DNA from 3 places in the Streptomyces sp. NPDC096310 genome. Region 2 is predicted to be linked to each of the others. Evidence: riboswitches for the same ligand, from Rfam matches in the RefSeq annotation. Region 2 holds a riboswitch; each other region holds the start of a gene.

Region 1 (9,513 bases), on a different contig from region 2:
CGGAGATGACCGTGCCGCCGGTGAGGATGGCGATGTCGTTCAGCATCGCCTTGCGGCGGTCACCGAAGCCCGGGGCCTTGACGGCGACGGACTTGAAGGTGCCCTTGAGCTTGTTGACGACCAGGGTCGACAGGGCCTCGCCCTCGACGTCCTCGGCGATGATCAGCAGCGGCTTGCCGGACTGGATGACCTTCTCCAGCAGGGGAAGGAGGTCCTTCACACTGCCGATCTTGGAGTTGGCGATCAGGATGTACGGGTCGTCGAGCGACGCCTCCATACGCTCCATGTCCGTGGCGAAGTACGCCGAGATGTAGCCCTTGTCGAAGCGCATGCCCTCGGTGAGCTCAAGCTCCAGACCGAAGGTCTGCGACTCCTCGACGGTGATGACGCCTTCCTTGCCGACCTTGTCCATCGCCTCGGCGATGAGCTCGCCGATCTGGGTGTCGGCGGCGGAGATGGAGGCCGTCGAAGCGATCTGCTCCTTGGTCTCCACGTCCTTGGCCTGCTCCAGCAGGGCGCCGGAGACGGCCTCGACGGCCTTCTCGATGCCGCGCTTGAGGGCCATCGGGTTGGCGCCGGCCGCCACGTTGCGCAGGCCCTCACGGACGAGCGCCTGGGCGAGGACGGTCGCGGTGGTCGTACCGTCACCGGCGACGTCGTCCGTCTTCTTGGCGACTTCCTTGACCAGCTCGGCGCCGATCTTCTCGTACGGGTCCTCGAGCTCGATCTCCTTGGCGATGGACACACCATCGTTGGTGATCGTGGGGGCGCCCCACTTCTTCTCGAGGACGACGTTGCGGCCCTTGGGACCAAGGGTGACCTTGACGGCGTCGGCGAGCTGGTTCATCCCGCGCTCGAGACCGCGCCGTGCCTCCTCGTCGAACGCGATGATCTTGGCCATGTGAAGTGGTCCTCCCGGACGTATGGGGTCTCCCCTGCTCGAACGCAGTTGAGAGCTTGGGGAAGGATTTCTCCGGACCGCGCTGGCGCCCGCGACGGACGGCCTGAGAGTCGGCGGTTCCTTGCCCCGCCGGCTCTTCGGGCCTCACCGACCCGGTCCCAAGTTGTCACTCTCACTTGCAGAGTGCTAACGCAATAATTAGCACTCGACCCCCGAGAGTGCAAGCGCCTCCGGCTCGTCGCCCGCGGGGCGTCGCCGAGGGCTCACGCATGAGGGGCCCGCATCCCTGTCCGGGATGCGGGCCCCTCATGCGTGAGTGCGATGCGGAATCCGTACCGAGTACCTGAGTGCGTCGGTGGCCGATCGCGCCGGGATCAGACGGCGAGCTTGACCATGTCCGCCTGCGGACCCTTCTGGCCCTGCGAGATCTCGAACTCCACTCGCTGACCTTCTTCAAGGGTGCGGTAACCGTCCATCTGGATCGCGCTGTAGTGGACGAATACATCCGCACCACCGTCGACCGCGATGAAGCCGTAGCCCTTCTCCGCGTTGAACCACTTGACGGTGCCCTGAGCCATGCCAACTCCCCTATTACTGGCCCTTGCACGGGGCCACACTTCGCGCCGGAACGCGTCGACCGCGGCTGAATGTATCTGCCCAACTGCCCTCTGCAACAGGTCAATCGGACGAGAATTCTGGGCGTGGCCGAACACGCATAGTGCTGAATCCACTGCGTTCCGGGACAAGTCGGGCCGGGCAAAGCGTACATACGCCGCAAAAGGCTCCAGGACTTTACCCTCATCTTGTCGCGTTCTCGCTCGCGTACGGAGCGGGCGACGGCGGGGCGTTCCCACACTCTACCGTGCTCAACCATGTAGAACGGTCCCCTCCGCTTCTCTCGCGGAGGGGACCGTGTCCGTTACCGAGCGCGTCAGCCCCCGGCGACCGCCGGAATGATCGAGATGCCCGCGCCCGCCGGGGTGGCGGTCTCCAGACCCTGCTCAAAACGGACGTCGTCGTCGTTCACGTACACGTTGACGAAGCGGCGCAGCTTGCCCTGGTCGTCCAGGACGCGGCCGGCGATGCCCGGGTGGTTCGTCTCCAGCGACTGGATGACCTCGGAGAGGGTGGCGCCCTCCGCCGGAACCTCGGCCTGGCCACCGGTGTAGGTGCGGAGGATGGTGGGGATACGGACCTTGACGCTCATCGTGGGAAGCCTTTCTCGGTGTCGGTGGTCAGCTCGTGGCGAGGCCCGCGGCGCGGAACGCGTCGAGGCTCGGGCGGATCGTCGCCGTCGGGCCGGTCGTCGGCGCCACGGCGTCCAGCGTCTTGAGCCCGTCACCGGTGTTGAGGACGACGGTGGTGAGGGACGGGTCGAGCACGCCCGCCTCGATGAGCTTCTTCGTCACGCCGACCGTCACCCCGCCCGCGGTCTCCGCGAAGATGCCCTCGGTGCGCGCCAGCAGCTTGATCGCGTCGACGATCTGCGCGTCGTCGACGTCCTCCACCGCGCCGCCGGTGCGCCGGGCGATGTCCAGGACGTACGGGCCGTCGGCGGGGTTGCCGATCGCCAGGGACTTGGCGATGGTGTCCGGCTTCTGCGGCCGTACGACGTCGTGCCCGGCCTTGAAGGCGGTGGAGACCGGCGAGCAGCCCTCGGCCTGGGCGCCGAAGATCTTGTAGGGGCGGTCCTCGACGAGGCCGAGCTTGATCAGCTCCTGGAGCCCCTTGTCGATCTTCGTGAGCTGCGACCCCGAGGCGATCGGGATGACGATCTGGTCCGGCAGCCGCCAGCCGAGCTGTTCGCAGATCTCGTACGCGAGGGTCTTGGAGCCCTCTCCGTAGTACGGCCGCAGGTTGACGTTGACGAAGCCCCAGCCCTCGCCCAGCGGGTCGCCGATGAGCTCGGAGCAGAAACGGTTGACGTCGTCGTAGTTGCCCTCGATGCCGACCAGGTCACCGCCGTACACCGCGGCCATGACGACCTTGCCCTGCTCCAGGTCGTGCGGGATGAACACGCAGGAGCGGAAGCCGGCGCGGGCCGCGGCGGCGCCGACGGCGCCGGCGAGGTTGCCGGTGGAGGAGCAGGAGAGGGTGGTGAAGCCGAAGGCGCGGGCGGCCTCGACGGCGATGGCGACGACGCGGTCCTTGAAGGAGTGCGTCGGGTTACCGGAGTCGTCCTTGATGTGGAGCGAGCCGGTGATCCCCAGTTCACGGGCGAGGTTGTCGGCCTTGACCAGCTTCGTGAAACCGGGGTTGATGCTGGGCTTCGAGGCGACGTCGGCGGGGACGGGCAGCAGCGGCGCGTACCGCCAGATGTTGTCCGGGCCTTCGGCGATGCGCTTCTTCAGCTCTTCGGGGCTGCCGCTCGGCAGGTCGTACGCGACTTCGAGCGGCCCGAAACAGCTCGCGCAGGCGAAGAGGGGGCCGAGGTCGAAGCGCTCTCCGCATTCGCGGCACGAGAGTGCGGCGGCGGGGCCGAGGTCGACGGTCTCGTTCGTACCGCTTCGGACGGTCTGCACAGCCATGGTGGCGAGGCCCTTTCTCCTCATCTTCCTCGCGACGTACTTCGCCACGAGACGGAATTGGCACCTTCCCCACCGTGACCTCGCGGTCGGCGGGAGGGTTGCCGGGACTTCAACGGGCCGTTCCCTCTGTCCCTCTGGATGAGCGCTATGGCGCCGGAGCCTGGGTCCGGTGCGTTTGTTCACGTGATGACCCCGGCATGCGGTGGTCATTCGTGTTGTTCAAGACTGTAACCGAAGGTGTGGAGGGTTGAGATAGTCGTCCGCACCGCGAGATGGATCACGTCATGGCGCACGGGGACCCGGCGCCGGCCCGCGGATGACCGCACAGGCCAAGGATCGCGCAGGGAGTACCGAACGTGCTGGAAGAGGTGGAGCACTGGCTGACCAGGCGTTCCTGGTCGGCGGGGGACCGTACGCTCGACCGGCTCCTGGCGGCGAAAGCGGCGCGCGGCAGCACGGTCAGCGTGGTCCTGCCGGCGCTGGACGAGGAGGCGACGGTCGGCGCGATCGTCTCCGTCGTGCGGCGGGAGCTGATGGAGCGGGTGCGGCTCGTCGACGAGCTGGTGGTGATCGACTCCGGCTCCACCGACCGTACGGGCGAGGTCGCGGCGGCGGCGGGCGCGCGGGTGGTGCACCGGGACACGATCCTGCCGCGGCTGCCCGCGCTGCCCGGCAAGGGCGAGGTGCTGTGGCGGTCGCTGCTGGTGACGAGCGGCGACATCGTGTGCTTCGTGGACGCGGATCTGCGGGAGTTCTCGCCGGATTTCGTCTCCGGGATCGTGGGCCCGCTGCTCACCGAGCCGGAGGTGCAGTTCGTGAAGGCGATGTACGACCGCCCGCTGGGCGGTGGTACGGAGGGGGAGGCCGGCCAGGGCGGGCGGGTGACGGAGCTGGTGGCGCGCCCGCTGCTCAATCTGCACTGGCCGAGGCTGGCCGGCTTCGTCCAGCCGCTGGGCGGGGAGTACGCGGCGCGCCGTGCGCTGCTGGAGCGGCTGCCGTTCCCCGTGGGGTACGGCGTGGAGCTGGGCCTGCTGGTGGACGCGCTGCACACGGTGGGGCTGGACGCGCTGGCCCAGGTGGACGTGGGGGTAAGGCTCCACCGCCACCAGGACGACCGGGCGCTGGGGCGGATGGCCGCGGCGATCTACCGTACGGCGCAGCTCCGGCTCCAGCGGGGCCATCTCGTACGGCCGCGGCTCACGCAGTTCGAGCGGGGCGAGGACGGTTTCACGCCGCGGACGCACGCGGTGGACACGGAGGAACGTCCGCCGATGCGGGAGATCGCGGAGTACACGGCCGGACGCGCGGCGTAACGTCGGATCATCGCACCGGTTGCCTACATTGCTGCCCCATGGGCATGAATCTGGCGATTTCGAGGGCTTCGGAGTTCACGCGGGTGCTGGCGCAGGCCGGGTCGACGGCCGAGCGGCTGTGGCTGCTGGGCGGGATGGCGTTCGCGCTGACGGGCGCCGGGGTGGTCGCGCTGGCCGCGGCGCGCGGGCGGCGCGACTGAGCGGACGCGTCCCCGACGTCACACGCACCGTACGTTTGAGCGTTTCCGCGACGGGCTAGGTTTCGCGACATGGTTACCGAGCAGTCCGTCAGCCCCGCGCCGGCCCGCGTCCTGGTGGCGTCCAACCGCGGCCCCGTCTCGTACACGCGGCGCGACGACGGCACGCTGGAGGCCAGGCGCGGCGGCGGCGGACTGGTGTCGGGCCTGTCGGCCATCGGGGCCGACGGCTCCGGAGAAGACGCCGTCTGGGTGTGCGCGGCGCTCGGCGAGGGCGACCGGGAGGCCGTACGGCGTACGGAGGGCCGCCTCGACCCGGCCGACACGGGCGGGCAGCGGGTACGGATGCTGGGCATCGACCCCGAGGTGTACGCCGCCGCGTACAACGACATCGCCAACTCGACCCTCTGGTTTGTCCACCACATGCTCTACCAGACCCCGCTGGAGCCGTCCTTCGGCCCGGAGTTCCGTGAGCGGTGGGCCGCGTACGAGACGTACAACCGCGCCTTCGCCGAGGCGCTGGCGCAGGAGGCGGCCGAGGGCGCGGCGGTCCTGGTGCAGGACTATCACCTGGCGCTCGTCCCCGGGATGCTGCGGGCGCTCCGCCCCGACCTCAGGATCGGGCACTTCTCGCACACGCCGTGGGCGCCCGCGGAGTACTTCAGGCTGCTGCCCGACGACATCGCGGAGCGGCTGCTGCTGGGCATGCTCGGCGCCGACCGGCTGGGCTTCCTGACCTGGCGGTGGGCGGAGGCGTTCAAGGAGTGCGCCCGCTCGGTGCTGGCGGACCGGGGCCTGACGGCGCACTGGCCGCAGGACGCGGCAGGGGACGGCGGGCGCCATCTCACGTACGCGCACGAGAACGGCCCCTCCGGCGGCCGGACGTATCTCGCGGTCCACGGCCTGGGCGCCGACGGCGACTTCCTGCGCGAGCGCGCGCACCGCCCGGACGTGGCCGAGCGGATGGCGGCCCTGCGCGAGCAGATCGGGGTCGCACCGGACGGGGCCGACCGCAGGACGATCGTCCGGGTGGACCGTACGGAGCTCTCCAAGAACATCGTCCGGGGCCTGCTCTCCTACCGGCAGCTCCTGCTCGACCATCCGCACTGGCGCGAGCGCGTCGTCCATGTGGCCTTCGCGTACCCGTCCCGGCAGGACCTGGCCATCTACCGCGCCTACACGGAGGAGGTCCAGCGGGTCGCCGACGCGATCAACACGGAGCTGGGCACCCCCGGCTGGACCCCGGTCGTCCTCCACGTCAAGGACGACTTCGCCCGCTCCCTGGCCGCGTACCGGCTGGCCGACGTGGCGCTGGTCAACCCCATCCGCGACGGCATGAACCTGGTCGCGAAGGAGATCCCGGTCCTCTCCGAGCGCGCCTGCGCGCTGGTGCTGTCACGGGAGGCGGGCGCGTACGCGGAGCTGGGCGAGGACGCGCTGGTGGTCAACCCGTACGACATCAACGCGACGGCCGCCGCCCTCCACGAGGCCCTGACGATGCCCCCGGCCGACCGCACGGACCGCGCCAAGCGCCTGGCCGCCGCTGCGACGGCGCTGCCGCCGCAGCGGTGGTTCCTGGACCAGTTGGAGGCGCTGCGGGGCTGAGCTCGTCCAGGGGGCCGAGGGCTCAGGGCCCGAGGCCCTACGGGGCGGCCGTGCGCGCCAGCGCCGCCAGGAAGTCCGCCAGGGCCGCCGGGCCCGGGAGGACGAGGTCGGCTCGTTCGGAGAGTTCGGGGACTTCGGTGCCGCTGGCGATCAGCAGGCCCGGGTGGCCGTCGGAGCGGAGTTTCTCCACCGCCGCGTAGGCCGGCAGGTCGCCCAGGTCGTCGCCCGCGTAGAGGACCGTCTCGGCGTCGATCTCGCGGACGTACTCCAACAGCGCCACGCCCTTGTCGACGCCCGGCGGGCGCAGTTCCAGGACCATGCGGCCCGGTTCGACGATCAGGCCGTGGCGTGCGGCGAGGGCGGCGAGGGGGTCGCGCAGCGCCTCGAAGGCGGCCTGCGGGTCGGTGGCGCGGCGGGTGTGAACGGCGACCGCCCGGCCCTTCTCCTCGATCCAGGTGCCACGCCAGGCGCCGAACTGTTCGAGGAAGCCGGGGAGTTCGGCGCGGACGGCCGCGACGCCCTCGTGCGGGGCGGGGGCGTGGACCGTACCGGAGACGGCGTCCCAGCGTTCGGCGCCGTAGTGGCCGAGGACGACCAGGTGTTCCAGGCCGGGCACACCGGCGAAGCCGCCGTACCGTACGGCGACCCCGGCGGGGCGCCCCGTGACCACCGCGACGGAGGCGACGCGCGGGGCGAGGGCGGCGAGGGCGGGGAGCGCGCGCGCGTGGGCGCGGGCCTGTTCGGGGTCGGGGACGATCTCGGCGAGGGTGCCGTCGAAGTCGAGCGCGACGACGGCGCCGCCGGGCCGGGCGAGAAGCGCGGCCAGGCCGTCGGCTCCGGCGGTGGTGGTCGGTTCCGGCAGGGAGTACGCGTGGCTGCCCATGGTCCGACCTTATCCACGTCAACCGCCGTACGGGCAAGAACCGGGGCCGCGTCTTCGGCCCCGGCCCGCTCCCGCGGTCAGCGGAGGTCGCGGCGCGCGGCCCTGACCCTGCGGAGCCGGTTCACCGTCACCGCGTCGTGCTCCGCCGCCCTCGGGTCGTCCAGCAGGGCGTTCAGGAGCTGGTAGTAGCGCGTCGGCGAGAGGCCCAGGCGCTCGCGGATCTCCCGCTCCTTGGCGCCGGGGCCCGGCCAGCCGCGCCGCTCCAGGGCCAGTACGGCGCGGTCCCGCCCGGACAGGCCCGGGGCCGCCCCGGACTCGGAAGCATCGGGAGCGGGGGCGGGAACGGCGGCCGGATCGGGGTCAGGGAGCGGGTCGGCGTCAGGGGCAGGATCGGGGTCAGGGGCAGGGGCCGGGTCGGGGTCAGGGGCGGGCGTGGTCATATCAGTGACACGCTACTCGGACGCCTCCGCCGCCGACGCGTCCCTGGCTATCTGCCCCAGTACCGCCCCCGGGCTCTGACCGCGCTCGACCGCCCTGCCGATGTTCTTCTTGAAGCTCTCGCTCACCTGCGACCACGAGTTCTTACCGTACGGGAACAGCTCCGACTCGGGCAGCGCCGTCAGGAACGTCTTCACGTCCTGGTGCTCCGGGTCGGCGAGCATCGCCTCGTTGGCGCTGTAGGTGACCGGCAGCAGGTCGTACTGGCCGGCGAAGCTGAGCACGTTCCTGTCCTCGTACGCGTAGTCCAGGAACGAGCCGATCTCCTCGCGGTGGCCGTTCTGCTTGAACGCCATGACCCAGTCGGCGACACCGACCGACGACTTCGCCGGGCCGTCCTCGGCGGGCAGCGGCACCATGCCGACCTTGATGCCCCGCTTCACCGCGTCCTTCATCAGCGTGGGATGGCCGTTGAGCATGCCGACCTGGCCGCTGGTGAACGCCTTGAACGCGGTGGCCCGGTCCAGCTTCCCGGGCGCGACCGGGCCGGTCAGCCCCGCGCCGACGAGGTTCTTCCGGAGCCAGGTGAAGGTGGCGACGTTCGCCGGCGAGTCGATGCTGTACGAGCCGTCGGCGTTGTCCGTGACGCCGCCCCCGCCGCTCAGCAGCCACATCAGCGCCTCGCCCTGCGCCTCCTCGGTGCCGAGCGGCAGCGCGAACGGGGTCGTCACGCCGTCCGCCTTGAGCGCCTCGGCGGCGGACTTGATGTCGTCCCAGTCCTTCGGGGCGCTCACCCCGGCCGACGCGAAGAGCTCCTTGTTGTAGAAGAGCAGCCGGGTGGAGGCGATGAACGGCATCCCGTACTGAATACGGTTGACCTCGCCGGCCTCGGAGAGCTGGTCGAGGAAGTTCGCCTGGGTGGGTACGGAGAGCAGATCGTCGGCCGCGTAGAGCTTGTCGTCCTTGGCGTAGTGGGAGTACGAACCGACTTGCGCGATGTCGGGGGCCTTGCCCTCCTCGACCATCCGCGCGACATCGGAGTCGATCGTCTTCCACGGCCGGATGTTTATGTCGATCTTGATTCCGGGATTGTCCGCCTGGAAGGAACTCGCCACGGACTCCCAGTAATTCCGGGAACTGTCCTCGGAGTTGGTGCCGTACTCCGCGGCGACCACCCTGAGCGTGACATCTCCGCTGCCCGAGGCGCCCGCGCACCCCGCCAGCGTCACCGTCATACCGAATGCGGCGGCCGCCGCCACCGCGGCCCGGCGACCGCGATATCCCTGATGGCGCTCTCGTACAGGTCGCACAGGTCCGTTCCCCGCCTTTGCTGTTTCTTGTTGTTGCGCGTAAGGCCCCCGACCGGTCCCCCGTGACGCACTGTCGCCGACTGCCGGTTTCGGATCAGTCGGGTATCGAGCAAGCGATTTTCCCCCATACAAAGGTTTGAGGTCTACCGGGCGGCGGTTGCGCTTCCGCAACGCCCGATATCCCCGGTGCACACCGCGTGAATGTTCTGTTCTTTTGTATGGGGCGACAACAATCCGGGGCCACCAGGGGCGCGACCCGCAGGCATCGGGCGTAGTGGACTAGACCTTTCACGGGTTCACACGCGAGACTGTCCCCGTGAGATCCGACAGGCAGGCCA
Region 2 (9,513 bases):
GCAGCGCCAGCTCACGCCGCAGCCCCTGGGCCGACTCCAGCACCGTGTCCAGCAGCAGCCGCAGCCGCATGTCCTCGACCGAACGGCCCTCACGGGCGGCCCGGCGGCTCGACTCGACCGTCGACTCCGCCTCCGCGAGCCGCGCCCTGATCCGCCGGGTCTCGCTCTCCGCCGCCGACACCTGGGCGGCGCTCTCCGCCCGGAGGCCCTCGGTCTCCGCGTGCGCACGGCGCAGAGCGGCCTCGCCGCGCTTCACATCGCTCAGCGCGCTGCGCAGCTTGCGCTGGAGCGCCTCGGCCTCCTTGCGCGCCGCGTCCAGCTCCGTACGCAGCCGCTCCGTCTCGCTCTTGGTCAGCGACCGGGCGGCGGCCAGTTCCTCGCGCAGCCGCTCCAGCTCCCGCCGGGCCTCCTCGTCCGCCCGCTCGGCGTCGGCGCGCTGCGCCTCCTCGCCGGCGGCGGCGACCAGTTTCACCCATCCGGGGGGCCTGAGCACATACGCGGCGGCGGCCACATCGACGGGATCGGCGGCCGCGGGCGGCGATCCGGACTCCAGGGCGGCGGCCAGCTCCGGCTGGGCCTGGCTGATCCGCTCGCCGATCCGCTGCCGGAAGAGCGGGTCGCTCTCCAGCGCGGCGGCCATCGCGTTCCCCGCGAACTTCGCACGCCTGTTCGGAGCGAAGCGCGCGTACTGCCGGAGCTGCGTGGGCAGCTCCGTGACGGTCAGCCCGCCGAAGGCGTCCGAGACGAGCGCCACGACCCGGCGCCGTACCCCGTCGGGGAGCGGTCGGTCGAGCGTCTCCGCGGCGTCACCGCCGGCCGCACCGGCCGGCTCAGCGCCACTCGCGGGCTGCTCCACGATCCGTCACCCCATCCACCCCTTACGGGCGGCTCCCTCAGGAACCGGCACCCGGCCTGTCCACCAGCTCGATCTGATCCACGGCGTTGCACCAACGGCAGCGCACCGACTCGATGGTCTCACTGACCACCTCACGCTCCTCGACCTTCGGCTCCCCCGCCAGGTCCAGATGGACGTACTCGACGACCTTGGACGAGCGCGTCACATCGAACCGGGTCAGATTGCCGCACAAGGTGCAGCGCCACCGGGTGGAGGCCGTGGGCTGCGGAACCGTCGGAGTTGCTGCCATCGTGCCGTCCTCTTTTCGTCGTCCCTATGCGGTGCCCCGCGGTGCGGCGTCGAACCGCGGATGGCACCCGGCAACCCTACGGCCTCACGGCTGCCCCGCGACGCGGCGAGGCGATCTGCACCATGAGGTACCGGTACGCCATGCTCTGTCCGTGAGCAAAAGGCGTACGACGTGCGGAGCGCCCCTGGTGACCTATGGGCTGATCGGCCTCTGCTGTCTGGTCTTCCTCCTCAGCCCGCTCTCGGGATTCACTCCCGCGTACGGGAGAGGAGACGCGCTGCGGGCCGCGCAGAGCGCCTATTTCGAACGGTGGGGCGTCATCCCGAGCGAGCTGACAGGCGCCGATCCGCACGCCCTGCTCACCCCGCTCACCGCGCTCTTCGTGCACGGGAGCTGGCTGCACCTGCTGGGGAACATGCTCTTCCTGCATGTCTTCGGCGCGATGACCGAGGAGCGGATGGGCCGCGCCGCGTTCCTGCTCTTCTACCTCGCCACCGGCGCCCTCGCCCTCGTGGTGTACGCGCTCGCGAACGCCTCCTCCGCGCAGACCCTGGTCGGGGCGTCGGGCGCGATCTCCGGAGTGCTCGGCGCGTTCCTCCGCCTCTTCCCCCGGGCGCGGGTCACCAGCCTCTACCCGTTCCTCTTCTTCCTGCCGCTGCGCTTCCCCGCCTGGATCGTGCTGCTCTTCTGGTTCGTACTCCAGTGGGTGGCCGCGCATGGCGCCGGAGCCGGCCCCGGCATCGCCTATCTCGCGCACCTCGTGGGGTTCGGCGCGGGCTTTCTCCTCGCCTGGGGACGGTACCGGCGTACCGCTAGAGTGAAGGTCCAGCCGGCGGCCACCGAGGGAGAACGTCAACCGTGATCACCGCGATCGTGCTCATCAAGACCAGCGTGGACCGGATCCCCGAGATCGCGGAGTCGATCGCGGCGCTGGACAGCGTCAGCGAGGTCTTCTCGGTGACCGGGACGTACGACCTGATCGCCATGGTCCGGGTCGCCAAGCACGACGATCTGGCCGAGGTGATCCCCGGCCGGATCAGCAAGATCGCGGGCGTCGAGGGCACGGACACGCACGTCGCGTTCCGTACGTACTCCCAGCACGACTTGGAGGCGGCCTTCGCGATCGGACTCGACGCGTAGGACCTCTCGTGTGGACCTACGCGCCGGCGCCGTCCCGGTCCGGGACGCAGCGGCCGTCCTCCGTGCGGTAGTTCCACCGCGCGCCGTCGCTCACCAGCTCCCGCACCGCCCGTACGAAGCGCTCCACGTGCTCGTCCGGCGTCCCCGCGCCGAAGCTGACCCGGATCGCGTTGAGCGAGCGCTCGCCCGGCTCGGCCTCCGGGGCGCCGCACTCCCCCGGGTCCTGCGGGTCGCTGCCCAGCAGGGTCCTGACCAGCGGGTGGGCGCAGAACAGACCGTCCCGTACGCCGATGCCGTACTCGGCGGAGAGCGCGGCGGCGAAGTGCGAGCTGTTCCACCCCTCGACCACGAAGGACAGGACGCCCACCCGGGCCGCCTCGTCGCCGAAGAGCGAGAGCACCTTGACCTCGGGCACCGCCGCCAGACCGGCGCGCACCTCGGCGACCAGCCGCTGTTCCCGGGCCGCCAGGGTGTCGAAGCCCGCCTCGGTGAGCGCCTTGCAGGCGGCGGCGATCGCGTAGACACCGATGACGTTGGGCGAACCGGCCTCGTGCCGGGCGGCCGTGGTGTGCCAGTCGACATCCACCCCGCCGTCCGCGCGGCGCGCCACCTTGCGGCTGGCGCCGCCGCCCGCGAGATACGGCTCGGCGGCCTGGAGCCAGTCGGCGCGGCCCGCGAGCACCCCGGAACCGAACGGCGCGTACAGCTTGTGGCCGGAGAAGGCGATCCAGTCGACGTCAAGATCCGTGATGTCCACCGCGTGGTGCGGTACGAGCTGCGCGGCGTCCAGGACGATCCGGGCGCCGTGGGCGTGCGCGGCGGCGGCCAACTCCCGTACGGGCCACAGCTCACCGGTCACATTGGACGCGCCGGTCACACAGACCAGCGCCGGGTCCCGCGGATCGCGCGAGGCGAGCGCGCGCTCCAGGGTGGCGACCGCCTCGTCCGTCGTGCGCGGGGCGTTGAGGTAGGTGACATGCGCGTCGCGCCAGGGCAGCAGGGAGGCGTGGTGCTCGGTCTCGAAGACGAAGACCTGGCAGCCGGCGGGCAGGGCGGCGGCCAGCAGGTTGAGCGAGTCGGTGGTCGAGCGGGTGAAGACGACCTGGTCACCGGTGCGGCAGCCGAGGAAGTCGGCGACCGTGCGGCGGCTGTTCTCGAAGAGGTCCGTGGAGAGCTGCGACAGGTAGCCGGCGCCGCGGTGGACACTGCCGTAGTACGGGGCGTACGCGGCGACGTCGTCCCACACCCGCTGGAGGGCCGGGGCGCTGGCCGCGTAGTCGAGCGCCGCGTACGTCACCTCGCCGCCGGTGACGAGAGGGACGGTCACATCGGCGCCGAGCACCGGGAGCGGCGCTCCGCAGGCGGGGTCGTCGGCAACGGCGGTGGTGGCGGAGGCGTTCGGGCGTGCGGACATGGCGTTGTCTCCCGGCGAGAAAAAGTCGGAACGGCTTCAAGGCCCGCACGGCTCCACGACTCCATGACGGAGCGGCGCCACGTGCGGGGGATGCCTCGACGCACGGAACGGGCCGTGCGGAGGTGTGTTGAAGAAGGGGCGTGAGAGTCCGGAAGGACTCTGAAGCCCTAACGCATTCGCTTGCTCACGAGACTGCTCCCTTGAGGACCAGGACCCCAAAGGTGGCAAGGGGTCCGCGCTTGCCGCGGACCTCGCTGCCCACGGCCTGGTCTTCACCCGGGGCACCCCGCCACGGACGGAGGGTTGCCGGACAGCGAGCCGGGGCCTTAATCGCTGTCACTCATGACCTTGGCCGAAAGTATGGCACAGGGGATCGGACCGCCCAAGTCGCTGTCCGCGATACGGGACAGGCACCGGTGGCCGCCACATATACGAGAGGGCCGGGACAGGTGTCCCGGCCCCGTCGCATGTTCGCGTGTGGGTCAGAGGTGGCTCGCCGCCACCCAGCGGGCCAGCGCGTCCCGCGCCGCGCCCGAGTCGATCGCCTCCGCGGCCCGCGCGATCCCCGCCACGAGCTGGGTCTCCAGCGCGTCCCCGGTCGGGTCCAGCGCCACCAGCGCCGCCGCCGCGTTGAGCAGCACCGCCTCCCGTACGGGGCCGCCCTGGCCCGCCAGCAGCCGGCGGGCGACATCGGCGTTGTACGAGGCGTCCGCGCCCCGCAGCGCCTCCACCGGGACCAGTTCCAGGCCGACGTCGCGCGGGTCGAAGGGCTGCTCGGTCACCTTGCCCTCGCGTACGGACCACACCCGCGAGGTCGCGGTGGTGGTCAGCTCGTCGAGCCCGTCGTCGCCGCGGAAGACCAGCGCCGAGTTGCCACGGTCGGCGAGCACCCCGGCGACGATGGGCGCCATCCGGGCGTCCGCCACGCCCACGGCCTGGGACCTGACCCTGGCCGGGTTGGTGAGCGGGCCGAGGATGTTGAACGTGGTCTGCGCGCCCAGCTCCTTGCGCGCCCTGGCCGCGTACCGCAGCGCCGGGTGGAACTTGACCGCGAAGCAGAACGTGATGCCCGCCTCCTCCGCGACCTCCACGACCCGTCGCGGCGTCAGCTCCAGATTGACGCCGAGCTTCTCCAGTACGTCGGAGGCGCCGCTCGCGGAGGACGAGGCGCGGTTGCCGTGCTTGACGACCTTGGCGCCTGTGCCCGCCACGACGATCGCCGACATGGTGGAGATGTTGACGGTCTTGGCGAGGTCGCCGCCGGTGCCGACGATGTCGACCGTACGGCCGGGCACCTCGATGGTGTTGGCGTGCGCGTACATCGCGCGGACCAGCCCGGAGACCTCCTCGACGGTCTCGCCCTTCGCCCGCAGCGCGACGGCGAACCCGGCGATCTGCGCGTCGGTGGCCTCCCCGCTCATGATGCGGTCCATGGCCCACGCGGTGTCGTCGGTGCCCAGGTTCTCGCCGCGCAGCAGGGGGTTGAGTACGCCGGGCCAGGTGCGGGCCGCCACGGTGTCGCCTCCGACGGGGGTAACAGCGCTCATGCTCGCTCCTGGGTTGGTCTGGGACGGCTGCGTGGGCTGCGTACGGCGAAGACGGCGTACGGCCCGGCCGCAAGCCTATCGGCGTACGCCGGGCCCGGTGGAGAGGTGCCCGTACTGCGGACGCGGGGAGCGGCGCGCCTCTCCACCGCGCCCGGGGATACGCCGAGGGCCCCGGCCGGCTCCCTGGGGAGACCGGGCCGGGGCCCTCGGTGGTGGCGACCTGTGTCAGGCCGGGCGATCAGTGGTGGCCGTGGCCGCTGGTGATCTCCTTGTACTCCTCCGCGGTGGGCTTGGGAAGCTGGTTGTTCTCGCCGTAGTAGCCCTTGCTCAGCTTGACCCGGAGCCGCTCGACCGGCGACGTCTTACGGCGTACACCGTTCTCGTCGACCTCGGGGCCGAGCTCGGCGGGACGGTACTGCTCGTGCGCGGTCAGCTTGTGCAGGTCGCCCTGGTCCAGCGGGGTGTGGACCTCGACGAACTCACCGTGCGGCAGCCGCTTGATGACACCGGACTCGCGTCCGTGCAGCACCTTCTCGGCATCGCGTCGCTGGAGGCCGAGGCAGATCCGCTTGGTGACGACGAAGGCGATGACCGGTCCGACGAAGAAGGCGATCCGGACGAACCAGGTGATCGCGTTGATCGACAGATGGAAGTGCGTCGCCCACAGGTCGTTCCCGCCACCGACCAGCAGGATGAAGTACCAGGTCAGCCAGGCCACACCGAACGCCGTACGGGTCGGTACGTTGCGCGGGCGGTCCAGGAGGTGGTGCTCGCGCTTGTCACCGGTGACCCAGGACTCGACGAACGGGTAGACCGCGATCGCGACCAGGACCAGCGGGAAGATGATCAGCGGGATGAAGACACCCAGGACAAGGGTGTGTCCCCATACGTTGATCTCCCAGCCGGGCATCACACGGATGAGACCTTCGGAGAAGCCCATGTACCAGTCGGGCTGGGCGCCGGTGGAGACCTGGTCGGGCCGGTACGGGCCGAGGGCCCAGATCGGGTTGATCGTGGCGATGGCCGAGACGATCGTGATGACACCGAAGACCAGGAAGAAGAAGCCTCCGGCCTTGGCCATGTAGACCGGCAGGAAGGGCATGCCGACGACGTTGGTGTTCGTCTTGCCGGGGCCCGCGAACTGCGTGTGCTTGTGGTAGAAGACCAGGATCAGGTGGGCCACGACCAGGCCCAGCATGATGCCGGGCAGCAGCAGGATGTGGACCGAGTAGAAGCGGGCCACGAAGTCACCGCCGGGGAACTCGCCGCCGAACAGGAACATCGACAGGTACGTTCCGACGATCGGCACCGAGAGGACCGCGCCCTGCATGAACCGCACACCGGTACCGGAGAGCAGGTCGTCCGGGAGCGAGTAGCCGGTGAACCCGGTGAACATGCCCAGGACGAAGAGCAGGAAGCCGAACAGCCAGTTGACCTCGCGCGGCTTGCGGAAGGCGCCCGTGAAGAAGACGCGCATCATGTGCACCATCATGGCGGCGAGGAAGATCAGCGCCGCCCAGTGGTGGATCTGCCGGATGAGCAGACCGCCGCGGACGTCGAAGCTGATGTCCAGCGTGGAGGCGAACGCCTCCGACATCATCACGCCCTGGAGCGGGACGTAACCGCCGTGGTACTCCACCTCGTTCATCGACGGGTGGAAGAACAGCGTCAGATACACACCCGTGAGGATGATGATGATGAAGCTGTAGAGGCAGATCTCCCCGAGCATGAAGGACCAGTGGTCCGGGAAGATCTTGCGCATGTTGGCCTTGGCCAGGCCGTAGATGCCCAGCCGGCCGTCGGCCCAGTCGGCGACCCGCTCACCCGCGGGCGCTTTGCGGGCCTTGTCGTCCGTCGTGGCAGTGGTCGTGGTACTCATCCGCGCTCCCAGAAGGCAGGGCCGACGGGCTCGGCGAAGTCGCCGAGGGCTTCAAGGTTGCCCTCCGCGTTCACGCCGATCCGCAGCTGCGGCAGGGCGTGACCGGCGGGCCCGAAGATGACGCGCGCGCCGTCGGAGAGGTCGAAGGTGGACTGGTGGCACGGGCAGAGCACGTGGTGCGTCTGCTGCTCGTACAGGCTGATCGGGCAACCGACGTGGGTGCAGATCTTCGAGAACGCCACGATCCCCTGGTGGGACCAGTCCAGCTCGCGCGGGTCCTTGATCTCGTCCGGCTGGATCCGGACGATCATCAGGGCGGCCTTGGCGATCTCCTTCTGGAACTCCTCGCTGTGCTGGTCCAGGCCCTCGGGCATGGCGAACGTCAGCGAGCCCGTGATGACGTCCTCGGGACGCAGCGGCTCCATGGTGTTCATGTTGATGAGCTGCTTGCCCTTGGCCCACAGCGTCGTGCGGAGCTTCTTCTCGGGCAGCGGACCGAGGTCGCGCAGCAGCACGACACCGGAGAGCGGTACGAGCGCCAGCGCGCCGAACATCGTGTTGCGGATCAGCTTGCGCCGTCCGAAGCCCGACTCGGCCGCGCCGTCGGCGAAGTCCGCCAGGACCTTCGCCTTGACCTCCGGCGGCGCCTCGATCGGATGCCGGTCGTCGGCGACCTCCACGTCCGACATCAGCGTGCGGGCCCAGTGGACCGCGCCGGCGCCGAGGGCGAACAGGGCGACGCCGAGGGTCACACCCAGCGAGAAGTGCAGGATGCTGACGTGCCCGAACGGGAAGATGAAGACGCTCTTGTCGACCGGGAAGGCGACGAAGGAGGCGATGAACGCCACCGTCGCCAGCATCGACAGCAGGAACAGGCCTGCGACGGTGCGCTCGGACCGCTTGGCCGCCCGCTCGTCGATGTCCTGGATCCGCGGTTTGTGGGCCGGCAGCCCCGGATCCGCGAAGGGATCGTCGGCGCGCTCCACCTCGCCGTGCGGGGCGTCGTGCCCGCTCGGCAGGTTCTCGTCTACTGAATTCTCTTGGCTACTCATGACTTCTTGGCCTTAGCGGTGTGGGCCGCGACCCAGACGGCAACGGCGATCAATGCGCCCAGTCCGAAGATCCAGGCGAACAGGCCCTCACTGACGGGGCCGAGGCCGCCGAGGGAGAGGCCGCCGGGGCTGACGGTCTCATCCCCGTTCACCGCCTTGACGTACGCGATGATGTCCTTCTTCTGCTGCTCCGGCATCGTGGAGTCGGGGAAGGAAGGCATGTTCTGCGGGCCGGTCTGCATGGCCTCGTAGATGTGCTTCGGATCCACGCCCTCAAGGCTCGGTGCGGTCTTACCGTGTGTCAGCGCACCACCCTCACCGGTGAAGTTGTGGCACTGGGTGCAGTTGGTACGGAACAGATCGCCGCCCTTGCCGATGTCGGCACCGTCGGGGCTGTACTGCTTCTCGGTCGGCGTGATCGGACCGGCGCCGAGGGACGCGACGTACGCGGCGAGCTGGTCGATCTGCTTCTGGTCGTAGATGACCTTCTTCTTCGGTACCTGCGCGCCGGGCTGCTGGGCCGGCATCCGGCCGGTGCCGACCTGGAAGTCCACGGCGGCGGAGCCGACGCCGACCAGGCTCGGGCCGTCGGAGGAACCCTGACCGCCGGTCCCGTGGCAGCTTGCGCAGCCGACCGAGTAGAGCTTCTTGCCCTCCTCGATGGCCAGGGACTGGGCGGTATCTTCAGCCTGCGCCTCGCTCGCGGGCGCGAACGCGGCGTACAGCCCCCCTGTGACCGCCAGCGCGAAGAGTAGGACGACGACCGCCGCCAGCGGATGGCGTCGTCGTGCGGAGAGCTTTTTCACGGATTACCCCGGTGTCAGGATCTTCTGCGTCGGTGCTTCTGGACTGTGTGCGTAGGGCGGCGCGCGTCGGGCGCGGCGCCCCGCTACTTGATCAAGTAGATCGTGGCGAAAAGGCCGATCCAGACGACATCGACGAAGTGCCAGTAATAGGACACGACGATGGCGGCGGTTGCCTGCTCGTGGGTGAACCTCTTGGCCGCGTACGTTCTGCCCAGGACGAACAGGAACGCGATCAGCCCCCCCGTCACGTGCAGACCGTGGAAGCCGGTGGTCAGGTAGAACACCGAGCCGTACGGGTCGGAGGAGAGCGAGATGCCGTCCTTCTTGACCAGCTCGGTGTACTCGAGGACCTGGCCGCCGATGAAGATCGCACCCATCACGAACGTGATCACGAACCACGCGCGGAGCTTCTTCACGTCACCGCGCTCGGCGGCGAAGACGCCGAGCTGACAGGTGAGGGAGGAGAGCACCAGGATCGTCGTGTTCGCCGTCGAGAACGGGACGTTCAGGGCATGAGCCATTTCCTTCCA
Region 3 (9,513 bases), on a different contig from region 2:
GTGACGACCAGGGCGATCCGGGCGCCGCGCCGCTGGATGATCGCGTTCAGCCCGATGGTGGTGCCATGGGTGACGGCGGCGAGATCGCCGGGGTTCAGTCCGGCCCGGTCGAGGACGGCGGCGAGTCCGTCGGCGACGGCGCGCGCCGGGTCGCCGGGGGTGCTGGGCTCCTTGTGGTGGAGGAGGGTGCCTCGGTCGCCGGGCACGGCGAGGACGAAGTCGGTGAACGTGCCGCCCACATCGATGCCGACGCGGGCGCGGGGGCGGGCGGGTCCACCCGCTGCGGCGGTGGGGTCAGCGGGCACGGTCAGAGCACCTCCGAGAAGTTGGTGAACCGGTCGACGGCCACCAGGACGAGCACGCTGACGAGCATCAGGAGCGTGGAGACGGCGGCCACCGACGGGTCGAGCTGGAACTGGACCGCCGAGAAGATACGGACCGGCACGGTGGTGGTGTTGGAGCCGGAGACCAGCGCGGAGACCGCGACCTCGCCGAGCGAGGTGACGGCGGCGAAGACCGCTCCGGCGAGGATGCCGGGGCGCAGCAGCGGCAGGGTGACGGTGAGGAAGGTACGGGCCCGCCCGGCGCCGAGCGTGGCCGCCGCGCGTTCCAGAGTCGGGTCGAGGGCCTGGGCGCTGACCATCACCGTACGGATGACGAAGGGCAGGGCGACCAGGGAGTGCGCCAGCCAGAGCCCGGGGAGGGTGTTGACCAGGCCGAGGCCCTGGAAGTAGTAGAGCAGGCCGAGACCGATGATGATCTCGGGGACCATCAGCGGAGCGAGGGCGAGCCCGGAGAGCAGGCCGCGGCCGGGGAAGTCGCCGCGGACCAGGCCATAGGCGGCGAGCGTGCCGATGGTCACGGTGGTGAGGACGACGAGCAGCACCAGGACCCCGCTGAGCCGGAAGGAGACCAGCCAGTCCGGGGAGGACAGCACCTCGGAGTACCAGCGCAGGGAGAGTCCGCTGGGCGGGAAGCTCAGGGAGCTGGTGGAGTTGAGGGAGCTGAGCGCCAGGACCGCGAGCGGTGCCAGCAGGAAGAGGAAGACGGCGACGGCGGGCAGCGCCACGGCGGTCCGTCCGGCGCGGCGCAGCAGGACGGAGCCCCGGCCGGCGCCGTTGCGCGACGGCGGTCCTGCCGTGGCGGGCGGGCCCCCCTTCGTGGGCGCGGCGCTCTTCGCGGCGGTCCGCACGGACCGGTCGGCGGCGGGGTGGTCGTGCGCGGGGTCGACGGCCGGGTCAGCCATGGAGTCTCCGTTCCCAGAAGCGGAATCCGGTGCCGAGGGCGGAGACGCCCACCAGGGTCAGCAGGAGCAGCGTGAGGCTGAGCGCCGCCGCCACCGGGTAGTCGAAGACGCTGGTGATCTGGCTGTAGACGCGCAGCCCGGCGAGCGGCTGGTTGGCGCCGCCGACCAGCAGCGGGGTGATGTAGATGCCCATGGCCAGCGGGAAGACGACGGTGGCGCCCACCGCGATGCCGGGCAGGCTGAGCGGCAGCGTGACCTTCCAGAAGGTGCGTACGGGCCCGGCGCCCAGGCTCCGCGAGGCGCGGGCCAGGTTGTCGTCGATACCGCCGAGCGCGGTCGTCAGCGGCAGGATCGCGAACGGCAGCAGGACATGGGTGACGGAGACGACGACCACGGCATAGCTGGTCAGCAGGGACGCGGGCTGGTCCAGGATGCCGAGGCCGACGAGGGTCCGGTTCACCACGCCGTTGGCGGAGAAGAGCACGACCCAGCCGTAGCTGCGGACGACCACGCTGGTGAGCAGCGGGGAGACGACCGCGACGAAGAGCAGGGTGCGGACGACTCCCTTGCGGGCACGGGCCAGCGCGTACGCGGCGGGGAAGCCGAGCAGCACGCACAAGGCCGTGACCAGCAGCGAGGTGAGCAGGCTCTGCCACAGGGACTCGGAGAAGAACGCCTCGGTGAAGACCCTGTGGTACTGCGTGAACGAGTAGCCGTCGAGCGGATAGCCGTTGGCGTCCGAGGGGTGGAAGCTGAGCGCGAGGACGCGCACGAGCGGGATCACGAACAGGGCCAGCAGGAAGACCACGACCGGCGTGACGGGCAGCAGCCCGCGCAGCCGGCGCGGCGCGCGGGCGGCGGGCGCGCTCATCCGGGCGTCGCCTCCTTCGTGGCGGCGTCCCCGGCGGCCGGGGCGGCGTCTCCGGTGACCGGAGTGTCGTCCCCGCCGGCCGGGGCGGTACCCCCGCCGGCCGTTCCGCCCGCTCCCCCGGCCCCGCCGTCCTGTGCGGGTCCGAGGACGATGACATCGGCCGCGGACCAGCCGAAGGCGACGCGGGCGCCGACGGCCGGGGGTTCCTCGGCCGTCCTGGCGTTGACCGCGACGCCCTCGGCCACGACGATCTGTGCCTGCCACGCCTCCCCGGTGAACGCCCGGTAGCCGACGATCCCGGAGCCGCGCTCGGCCCCGGCCGACCCACCGGCGCCGCTGTCACCGCCGGCCTCGGCGGCGCGGACGGTGACGCGTTCCGGGCGTACGGCGAGGGTGACCGGCTCCCCGTCGGGCAGCGTGGCCAGTCCGGAGTCCAGCCGTGCCCCGCCCAGGTGGAGCGTTCCGTCAAGGGCGCCGGTGCCCTGAAGGATGTTGGCCGCGCCGATGAACTCGGCGACGAAGCGGGTCGCGGGCGTCCGGTACACCTCGGTGGGGGTGCCGAGTTGTTCGACCCGGCCGCCGTTCATCACGGCGATCCGGTCCGAGAGCGACATCGCCTCTTCCTGGTCGTGCGTGACGAAGACCATGGTGATGCCGAGGCGCTGCTGGAGCTCCCGCAGCTCCACCCGCATCTCGCGGCGCAGTTTGGCGTCCAGGTTGGACAGCGGCTCGTCGAGCAGCAGTACCGCGGGCCGGGTGGCCAGCGCGCGGGCCACGGCGACCCGCTGCTGCTGGCCGCCGGAGAGCTGCTTGGGCCTGCGGTCCGCGTACGCCTCCAGGCCGACGAGGCGCAGCGCCTCGGCGACGCGTTCGTCCCGCTCGGCGCGCTCGGTGCGGCGCACCTTGAGTCCGTACGCGACATTCCCGGCGACGGTCATGTGCGGGAAGAGCGCGTAGTTCTGGAAGACCAGTCCGAGCCCCCGGCGGTGTGTGGGGACGTCGGTGAGGTCGGTGCCGTCCAGGGTGATCCGGCCGGCGGTGGGGCGGACGAACCCCGCCAGGCTGTTGAGGAGGGTCGTCTTGCCGCAGCCGCTGGGGCCGAGGACGGACAGGAACTCGCCGCGCCGGATCGAGAGCCGGTCGACGTCGAGGATGCGCTGCCCCTCGTACCCGGCGGCCAGGCCCTCGATGTCGATGTGCGCGGCGGTCCCGCCGTCGGTGTCGTGCCGGTTGCCGGTCACTTGAAGATCTGATTCCACCGCTGCTGCCATTCGTTCAGCTTGGGGGTCGCCGTCTTGTAGTCGACCCAGGTGAAGGTCTTGTAGACGGCCTCGCCGTACTTGACCTTGTCCTTGAAACCGGGGCTGTAGTCGATGGTGTCGTTGCCCGCGCCGTAGAAGGTGCCCTCGGCGAAGGGCTTCTGGTGCTGGGCGGCGCTCAGGTAGTTCAGGAAGGTGTAGGCGGCCTTGGTGTGCGCGCTGCCCTTGGGTACGTAGTACGAGGTCAGCGCGCCGACGGCGCCGGAGGCCGGGTAGCTGAAGCCGATCGGCTGCCCCTCCTGCGCCATGGCGAAGGCGCGGCCGTCCCAGAAGGGCACGATCCAGGCGTCGCCGTTCTGCAGGACGGTGGAGACGGAGCCCGCGTCCGCCGGGTACGCCGAGACGCAGCCCTTGAGCGCGGCGAGCTTCGTGAACGCCTTGTCGACAGCGGCGGGGTCGGAGAGCTTGCCGCCGTCCTGGGAGACCAGCGCGGAGAAGAACTCCAGGCCCGCGTTGTAGGTCAGCGGGGGCAGCGCGACATGGCCGCAGTACTTCTTGTCGAAGATGTCGGTCCAGTCCCGAGGCGCCTGCTTGATCTTGTCGGTGCGGTACAGCAGCCCGTTGGAGCCGGTGGTCAGCGGTACGCCGTAGGAGGCGCCGTCGACCGTGGACTGCTGGGTGAGCACCGGGTCGAGCTGCTTCCAGTTCTTGAGGTCGCCGGTCTTGAGCGGCTGGAGGAGACCGCCGCCGACGGCCTGGTGCAGGGAGCCGGGGGTGAGGGCGACGACATCGAACGGCGCGTCCTTGCCGCCCGCGGCGCGGAGCTTGGTGAGCCAGGCGGAGTCGGCGCCGTAGACGAGGTTCACCTTGATGCCGGTGTCCTTCTCGAACGGTGCGACGAAGGACTTCTTGAACAGCTCACCCCAGGGGCCGGCGAACGCGGTGACGGTGATCTGCTCCCCCTTGGAGCCGGATCCGCCGTCACCGGAGCCGCCGGTGTCCACACCGCACCCGGCGACGGCGGCGAGGACCGTGACGGCCGAGGCGAGGGCCAGGAGGGAGCGTCGCCCGCGAGGGCGTGACAGGGCAGGTCTCATGAGGGTGGAGGCTCCTCGGTGCGGGGTGGCGTCGTACGGCGCGCCGGCCCGTGGGTGATGGTTCGCCGGCCGCTCGTCGAGCGGGGGCCGCTGGTCGGGGCAGCGTGACGACGCTCTGTGAGGCACCGCGTCCACTGTCATCCTGTGCTCCCGTCCCAGGTACTGGACCTGGCTGACAGGTCCGCGCTTGCTCCCGGCACATCGGTGTGCGCGTGGAGCCGTGTCATCACCCGGGGCACCCCACCGCAGAAGGAGGGTTGCCGCCCAGCAAGCCGGGGCTTGTCGCTGGGACTCGTGACATCGAGAAACGTAACACCCCGTGGCGGCGATCTGAAGACACGATGGATCACATGAACATCACACCTGGATCACAGGGCAGGCGGATCGCGTAAGACCGATACCGGCCAAAAGTGCTGCTCACCGATGGCGGACGGCGACCCAGGAGGACTCCTTGACAGGGCCCGGGGCGGTGCCGACGATGAAGCGATCTTCCCAGCCGTCGCCGAAGCGGGAGCCGTCCGTCATGTTGTCGCTGCACGCTCATGACCTGCACGCTCCACCCCCCGGACCGTCGGGGCACCTGTCGATGGGCAGCGCCGGCGGGGTCCGTGCGCCCCTGGTCCCCGACAGCCGCAGGATCCTGCGGGGCGGGGTCCCCTGGCTGCCGGTGATGGCGGAATTCCACTTCAGCCGCTACCCCGCCGCCGAGTGGCGCGAGGAGCTGCTGAAGATCCGGGCCGGCGGGATCGACACCGTGGCCACGTATCTCTTCTGGAACCAGCACGAGGAGAGCCGCGGGACGTTCCGTTTCGACGACGGCCTCGATCTGCGCCGCTTCGTCCGGCTCTGCGGCGGCCTCGGCCTCTCCGTCGCCGTACGCGTCGGCCCCTGGTCGCACGGCGAGTGCCGGGGCGGCGGCTTCCCGGACTGGCTCGACGGCGCCGGCTGCGTCCCGCGCACGGACGATCCGGCCTATCTGGCGCTCGTCGAGCGGTACTTCGCGCGGATCGGCCGGGAGCTGCGGGGCCTGTCGTACGACGAGGGCGGCCCCGTCGTCGCCGTACAGATCGAGAACGAGCTGTACGACGCGCCCGCGCACCTCGCGACGCTGCGCCGCCTCGCGGAGGCCGCGGGGATCGCCGCCCCCCTGTGGACCGCCACCGGGTGGGACGCCGCCGATCTTCCGCGCGATGTCCTGCTGCCGGTGTACGGCGGCTACCCGGAGGCGTTCTGGGCGGAGGCGCACGACGGGTGGGCGCGGGAGATGCGCCGCCACTACTTCTTCACCCCGGTCAGGGACGATCCCGCCATCGGCGCCGATCTGCGTCCCGCGACCCGGGCGAGCCACGGGGTGCCGGACGACCGGCGCTATCCGTACCTCACCTGTGAACTCGGCTCCGGTATGGCCGTCGCGTATCACCGGCGGCCCCTGGTGCGGACCGAGGATGTCTCCGCGCTGGCGCTGGCCAAGCTCGGCAGCGGCTCGGTCTGGCAGGGGTACTACCTGTACCACGGCTGCTCCCAGCGGCTGGATCTCGCGCTGCCCAACCAGGAGTCCCACGCCACCGGTTACCCCAACGACCTGCCGTCGGTCAGCTACGACTTCCAGGCGCCGATAGGCGAGTACGGCCAGGTGCGCCCCTCGTTCCACGCGCTGCGCGCGCAGCATCTGCTGATCCGGGACTCGGGGGCGCGGCTCGCGGACATGCCGCTGCGGCTGCCCGACGGAGGCCCGGACGGCCTCGACGACCGGTCCACGCTGCGCTGGGCGGTGCGCTCCAGCGGTGGGGAGGGCTTCCTCTTCGTCAACAACCATCAGCCCCACGAACCCCTCCCCGACCATCGCGGGGTCCGCTTCCATGTCGCACTGGACGGCGGTACGTACCGGGTACCGGCCACGCCGGTGACCGTGCCGGGCGGTGCGCACTTCGTCTGGCCCCTCGGGTACGAGGCGGGGCCCGGTGTCCGGCTCGACTGGGTGAGCGCGCAGCCGTTGGCCCGGCTGGAGATCGACGGGGTGCCGACCGCGGTGTTCGCGGCGACGGCGGGGATCACCCCGCAGCTCTCGCCGGCGCCGGGGTCCGTGGTGTCGGGCGGGACGGCGCTCGCCACGCGGGACGGCCGGACGGTGGTGGAGGTTCCCGCGCCCGGGACGGACGCGGTGGTGACGGTCGCCGGGTCCGAGGGGCCGGTCCGGCTGCTCTTCCTCACCGAGGAGCAGGGGCGCCGGCTCCAGCGGGTGCGGATCTGGGGTGCGGAGCGGCTGGTGCTCTGTGACGACGCCGTGCTGGCCGACGGCGGCGAACTGCGCGTGCTCACCGAGGCGGAGACCGTCTCCCTCTCCCTGGCGCCCGCGACCGCCGCCGGACTCCGTACCCCCGCGGACGGTACGACGGGGCTCTCCGGCCCTCGCGCCGACGGCGTCTTCACCACCTGGACGGCATCGGGGGCGGCCGGGGGCGGGGCCGCCGCCGTGGAGTGCGTACGCGCCGATGCCGTGGCGCCGCCCGCCCGGGACGGCGGCCCGCACCACCGGGCCTCGGCGCCGGTGGACGCCGACTTCGCGGAGGCGGCGGTCCACCGGATCGCCGTCCCTCGCGCGGTGTTCGACGAGGGCGGGGAGGTGCTGCTGCGACTCACGTACACCGGTGACGTGGCCCGCGCCTTCATCGGCGGCCGGCTCGTCGCCGACCACTTCTGGTACGGCCCGGTGTGGGAGATCGGGCTGCGCCGGCACGCCGCGGAGGCCGTCGAGCACGGTGTCGAGATCCGGGTGCTGCCCCTGGGCCGCGACGACGGGGTGTACGTGGACGCGTCGGTACGGGAGGGTCTGGCGGCGGCCAGGACCCGGGCGTCGGTGGACTCCGCGGCGTTCGTCCCGGTCCGCCGGGTCCGGCTGCGTACGACGGAGGACCCGGACCCTTCGGGCGCAGGCTACTTCGGCGCGTAGACGACGCCGAGCTTGTCGATCTCCTCCCCGGAGCGGCCGGTGAAGCCGACGATCCGCCATCCCGACGGCGCCGTGTAGGTCACCGCGTCCGAGGTGGCGGTGCCCGCCGCGACGGTACGGCCCCGGTCCGTGGTGAACGCGGCGGAGAAGATCCGCGTACGGCCGTCCTTCTGGCCCTGGGTCAGCCTGACCGAGGTGAGGTGTTCGCCCGCGGCCAGCGTGAGCGAGGACGCGGTGCCGCCCGCGCCGCCGTGGCTCAGCACCGTACCGCCGTCGAGGGTGAGGTCGAGGCCGTCGAGCCGGGCTCCGCCGCGCAGGGTGAGGGTGCGGGGCGCGGGGGTGGCCGGAAGGGCGCGGGCGTCGTTGAACGCGGCGCCGTGCGGGCCGCCGAAGAAGTCGGAGGCGCGCCGGTTCGCGGGCCGCGACCAGGCGAGGTCGACGGCGTGGGGGTAGTGGTCGGAGAGGTGCTTGCCCGCGCCGTCGAGGAACGCGCGCCACGCGTTGGTGTAGGCGGTGGCGTCGAGACCTACCAGCGGGCCGCTCCGGTAGAGGACCTTGTCGACGACCTCGCAGCTCTGCGTGGGGGCGACGGTGTCGCAGACCAGCGCGTCGCTGCCGAGGGCCGGGGCGGAGCCGCCGCGTACCAGCTTCACCCAGGCGTCGGTGAGGCCGTTCTCCGAGACGAGGGTGCGGATGTTGTCACCGGTGCGGGTGTAGCGGGTGTTGGTGTCGCCCATGACGATGACGGCGTTGCCCTCGCTGGACGTCCGGATGAAGGACGAGAGCTGGACGATGTTGGCGCGCCGGGCGGCCAGTGCGGCATCCGTCGTGTCGGCGTTGGTGTGGACGTTGTAGAGGTCCACGAACACGCCCTCGGCGAGCCGGACCCGGGCGAGGGAGAAGCCCTTGGGGGTGAGGCAGTCGGTGCCCGTGCAGTCGTTCCAGCGGACCCGCTCGAAGTCCTCGAAGGGGTGGTCGGAGAGGGTGTTGAGGCCGTCGCCGAAGGCGGCGCCGCCGCTGGTGGCGGTGCGATGGGGGTGGGTGTCGTTGGCGTACAGCGAGGCGTGGTAGTTGAAGTCCTCCTGGACGTTGACGATGCCGTACGGGCCCAGGCGCTGCCCGATGAGCGGGGTGTTGGTCTCGGGGTCGCCCTGCCCGAGGCCGAGCGGCAGCCCGGCGATGTTGTACGTGAGGACCTTCAGCGTGCCGGAGTCGGCCGCCGGGGCCGCGACGGCGGGCGTGGCCGGGGTGACGGCGAGGCCGGTCAACGCCAGCGCGCCGGCGGCGAGGACGCCGACCAGTCTCCGTATCGGAGTTCGCATGGGGGCCTTTCCTGGAGGTGAGAAAGGTGCGGGGAAGGTACTGCGGAAGGTCATCATGTACGGTCAAGTCGCCTGCCGCACAAGGGCAGTTGCCAAACCGGGCAGGCGGAGCGGCGCGACGCGTCATCCTGCCGTGCGGCGGCCGCCCGCCGATCATCCCCGGATCGCCCACTGTTCATGTTTCACCCGGAACCTCTCTGTCACAACGGCAACAACCGGACACAGGAGTCTCCATGGGACACGGGCACCACCACCCTCACACGCACTCCCACGCGCAGGACACGGGCACGGCGCTGCCGCCCGCGCTCGACACCTCGGTGCCCGACGAAGCCCTCGCCCCCGCCCAGCTCTCCCGCCGCTCGATGCTCCGCAGGACGGGGCTGCTGGGCGCCGGGCTCGCGGCGGGCAGCGTGGCGGGCGGCGCGGTGGCCGGCTCCCCCGCGTACGCCACGGGCCGGGGCGGACCGGGCAACTCCGGTACGAACCGCACAGGCGGCTTCCTGTGGCTGGCCGGTGACCACCACATCCACACGCAGTACAGCAGCGACGGCAAGTACCGGGTCGTCGACCAGGTGCGGCAGGGCGCCAGGCACGGCCTGGACTGGATGGTCATCACCGACCACGGCTCCGGGACGCACGCCAAGATCGGGGTGGAGAAGGTCAACCCGGACATCAAGGAGGCCCGTGCCGCGTACGACGACACGCTGGTCTTCCAGGGTCTGGAGTGGAACATCCCGGCCGCCGAGCACGGCACGGTCTTCGTCCACC

The links. A riboswitch is a leader RNA that binds a small molecule or an ion and turns the genes downstream of it on or off. The one in region 2 is predicted to bind S-adenosylmethionine.
Region 1: linked by a shared signal. The riboswitch ahead of thrC (threonine synthase) and the one ahead of ACIQ7D_RS36985 (aminotransferase class V-fold PLP-dependent enzyme) in region 2 are both predicted to bind S-adenosylmethionine.
Region 3: linked by a shared signal. The riboswitch ahead of ACIQ7D_RS19235 (PotD/PotF family extracellular solute-binding protein) and the one ahead of ACIQ7D_RS36985 (aminotransferase class V-fold PLP-dependent enzyme) in region 2 are both predicted to bind S-adenosylmethionine.

Annotation. Positions count from the first base shown of each region.
Region 1 is NZ_JBIWFO010000007.1:170,069-179,581, reverse strand. It holds gene groL (chaperonin GroEL) at 1-901, opposite strand, end outside; gene ACIQ7D_RS17010 (cold-shock protein) at 1,276-1,479, opposite strand; gene ACIQ7D_RS17005 (ubiquitin-like small modifier protein 1) at 1,833-2,108, opposite strand; gene thrC (threonine synthase) at 2,137-3,429, opposite strand; SAM riboswitch class I at 3,447-3,574, opposite strand; gene ACIQ7D_RS16995 (glucosyl-3-phosphoglycerate synthase) at 3,786-4,742, shown strand; gene ACIQ7D_RS16990 (hypothetical protein) at 4,781-4,942, shown strand; gene ACIQ7D_RS16985 (trehalose-6-phosphate synthase) at 5,012-6,544, shown strand; gene otsB (trehalose-phosphatase) at 6,582-7,427, opposite strand; gene ACIQ7D_RS16975 (DUF3263 domain-containing protein) at 7,505-7,867, opposite strand; gene ACIQ7D_RS16970 (extracellular solute-binding protein) at 7,880-9,100, opposite strand.
Region 2 is NZ_JBIWFO010000048.1:7,190-16,702, reverse strand. It holds gene ACIQ7D_RS37005 (NYN domain-containing protein) at 1-856, opposite strand, end outside; gene ACIQ7D_RS37000 (hypothetical protein) at 894-1,145, opposite strand; gene ACIQ7D_RS36995 (rhomboid family intramembrane serine protease) at 1,297-2,007, shown strand; gene ACIQ7D_RS36990 (Lrp/AsnC family transcriptional regulator) at 2,004-2,285, shown strand; gene ACIQ7D_RS36985 (aminotransferase class V-fold PLP-dependent enzyme) at 2,302-3,699, opposite strand; SAM riboswitch class IV at 3,930-4,047, opposite strand; gene trpD (anthranilate phosphoribosyltransferase) at 4,182-5,246, opposite strand; gene ACIQ7D_RS36975 (cytochrome bc complex cytochrome b subunit) at 5,485-7,125, opposite strand; gene ACIQ7D_RS36970 (Rieske 2Fe-2S domain-containing protein) at 7,122-8,177, opposite strand; gene ACIQ7D_RS36965 (c-type cytochrome) at 8,174-8,983, opposite strand; gene ACIQ7D_RS36960 (heme-copper oxidase subunit III) at 9,067-9,513, opposite strand, start outside.
Region 3 is NZ_JBIWFO010000009.1:69,714-79,226, reverse strand. It holds gene ACIQ7D_RS19255 (hydantoinase/oxoprolinase family protein) at 1-305, opposite strand, end outside; gene ACIQ7D_RS19250 (ABC transporter permease) at 308-1,246, opposite strand; gene ACIQ7D_RS19245 (ABC transporter permease) at 1,239-2,117, opposite strand; gene ACIQ7D_RS19240 (ABC transporter ATP-binding protein) at 2,114-3,388, opposite strand; gene ACIQ7D_RS19235 (PotD/PotF family extracellular solute-binding protein) at 3,355-4,473, opposite strand; SAM riboswitch class IV at 4,652-4,773, opposite strand; gene ACIQ7D_RS19230 (beta-galactosidase) at 4,997-7,423, shown strand; gene ACIQ7D_RS19225 (jacalin-like lectin) at 7,408-8,733, opposite strand; gene ACIQ7D_RS19220 (PHP domain-containing protein) at 8,979-9,513, shown strand, end outside.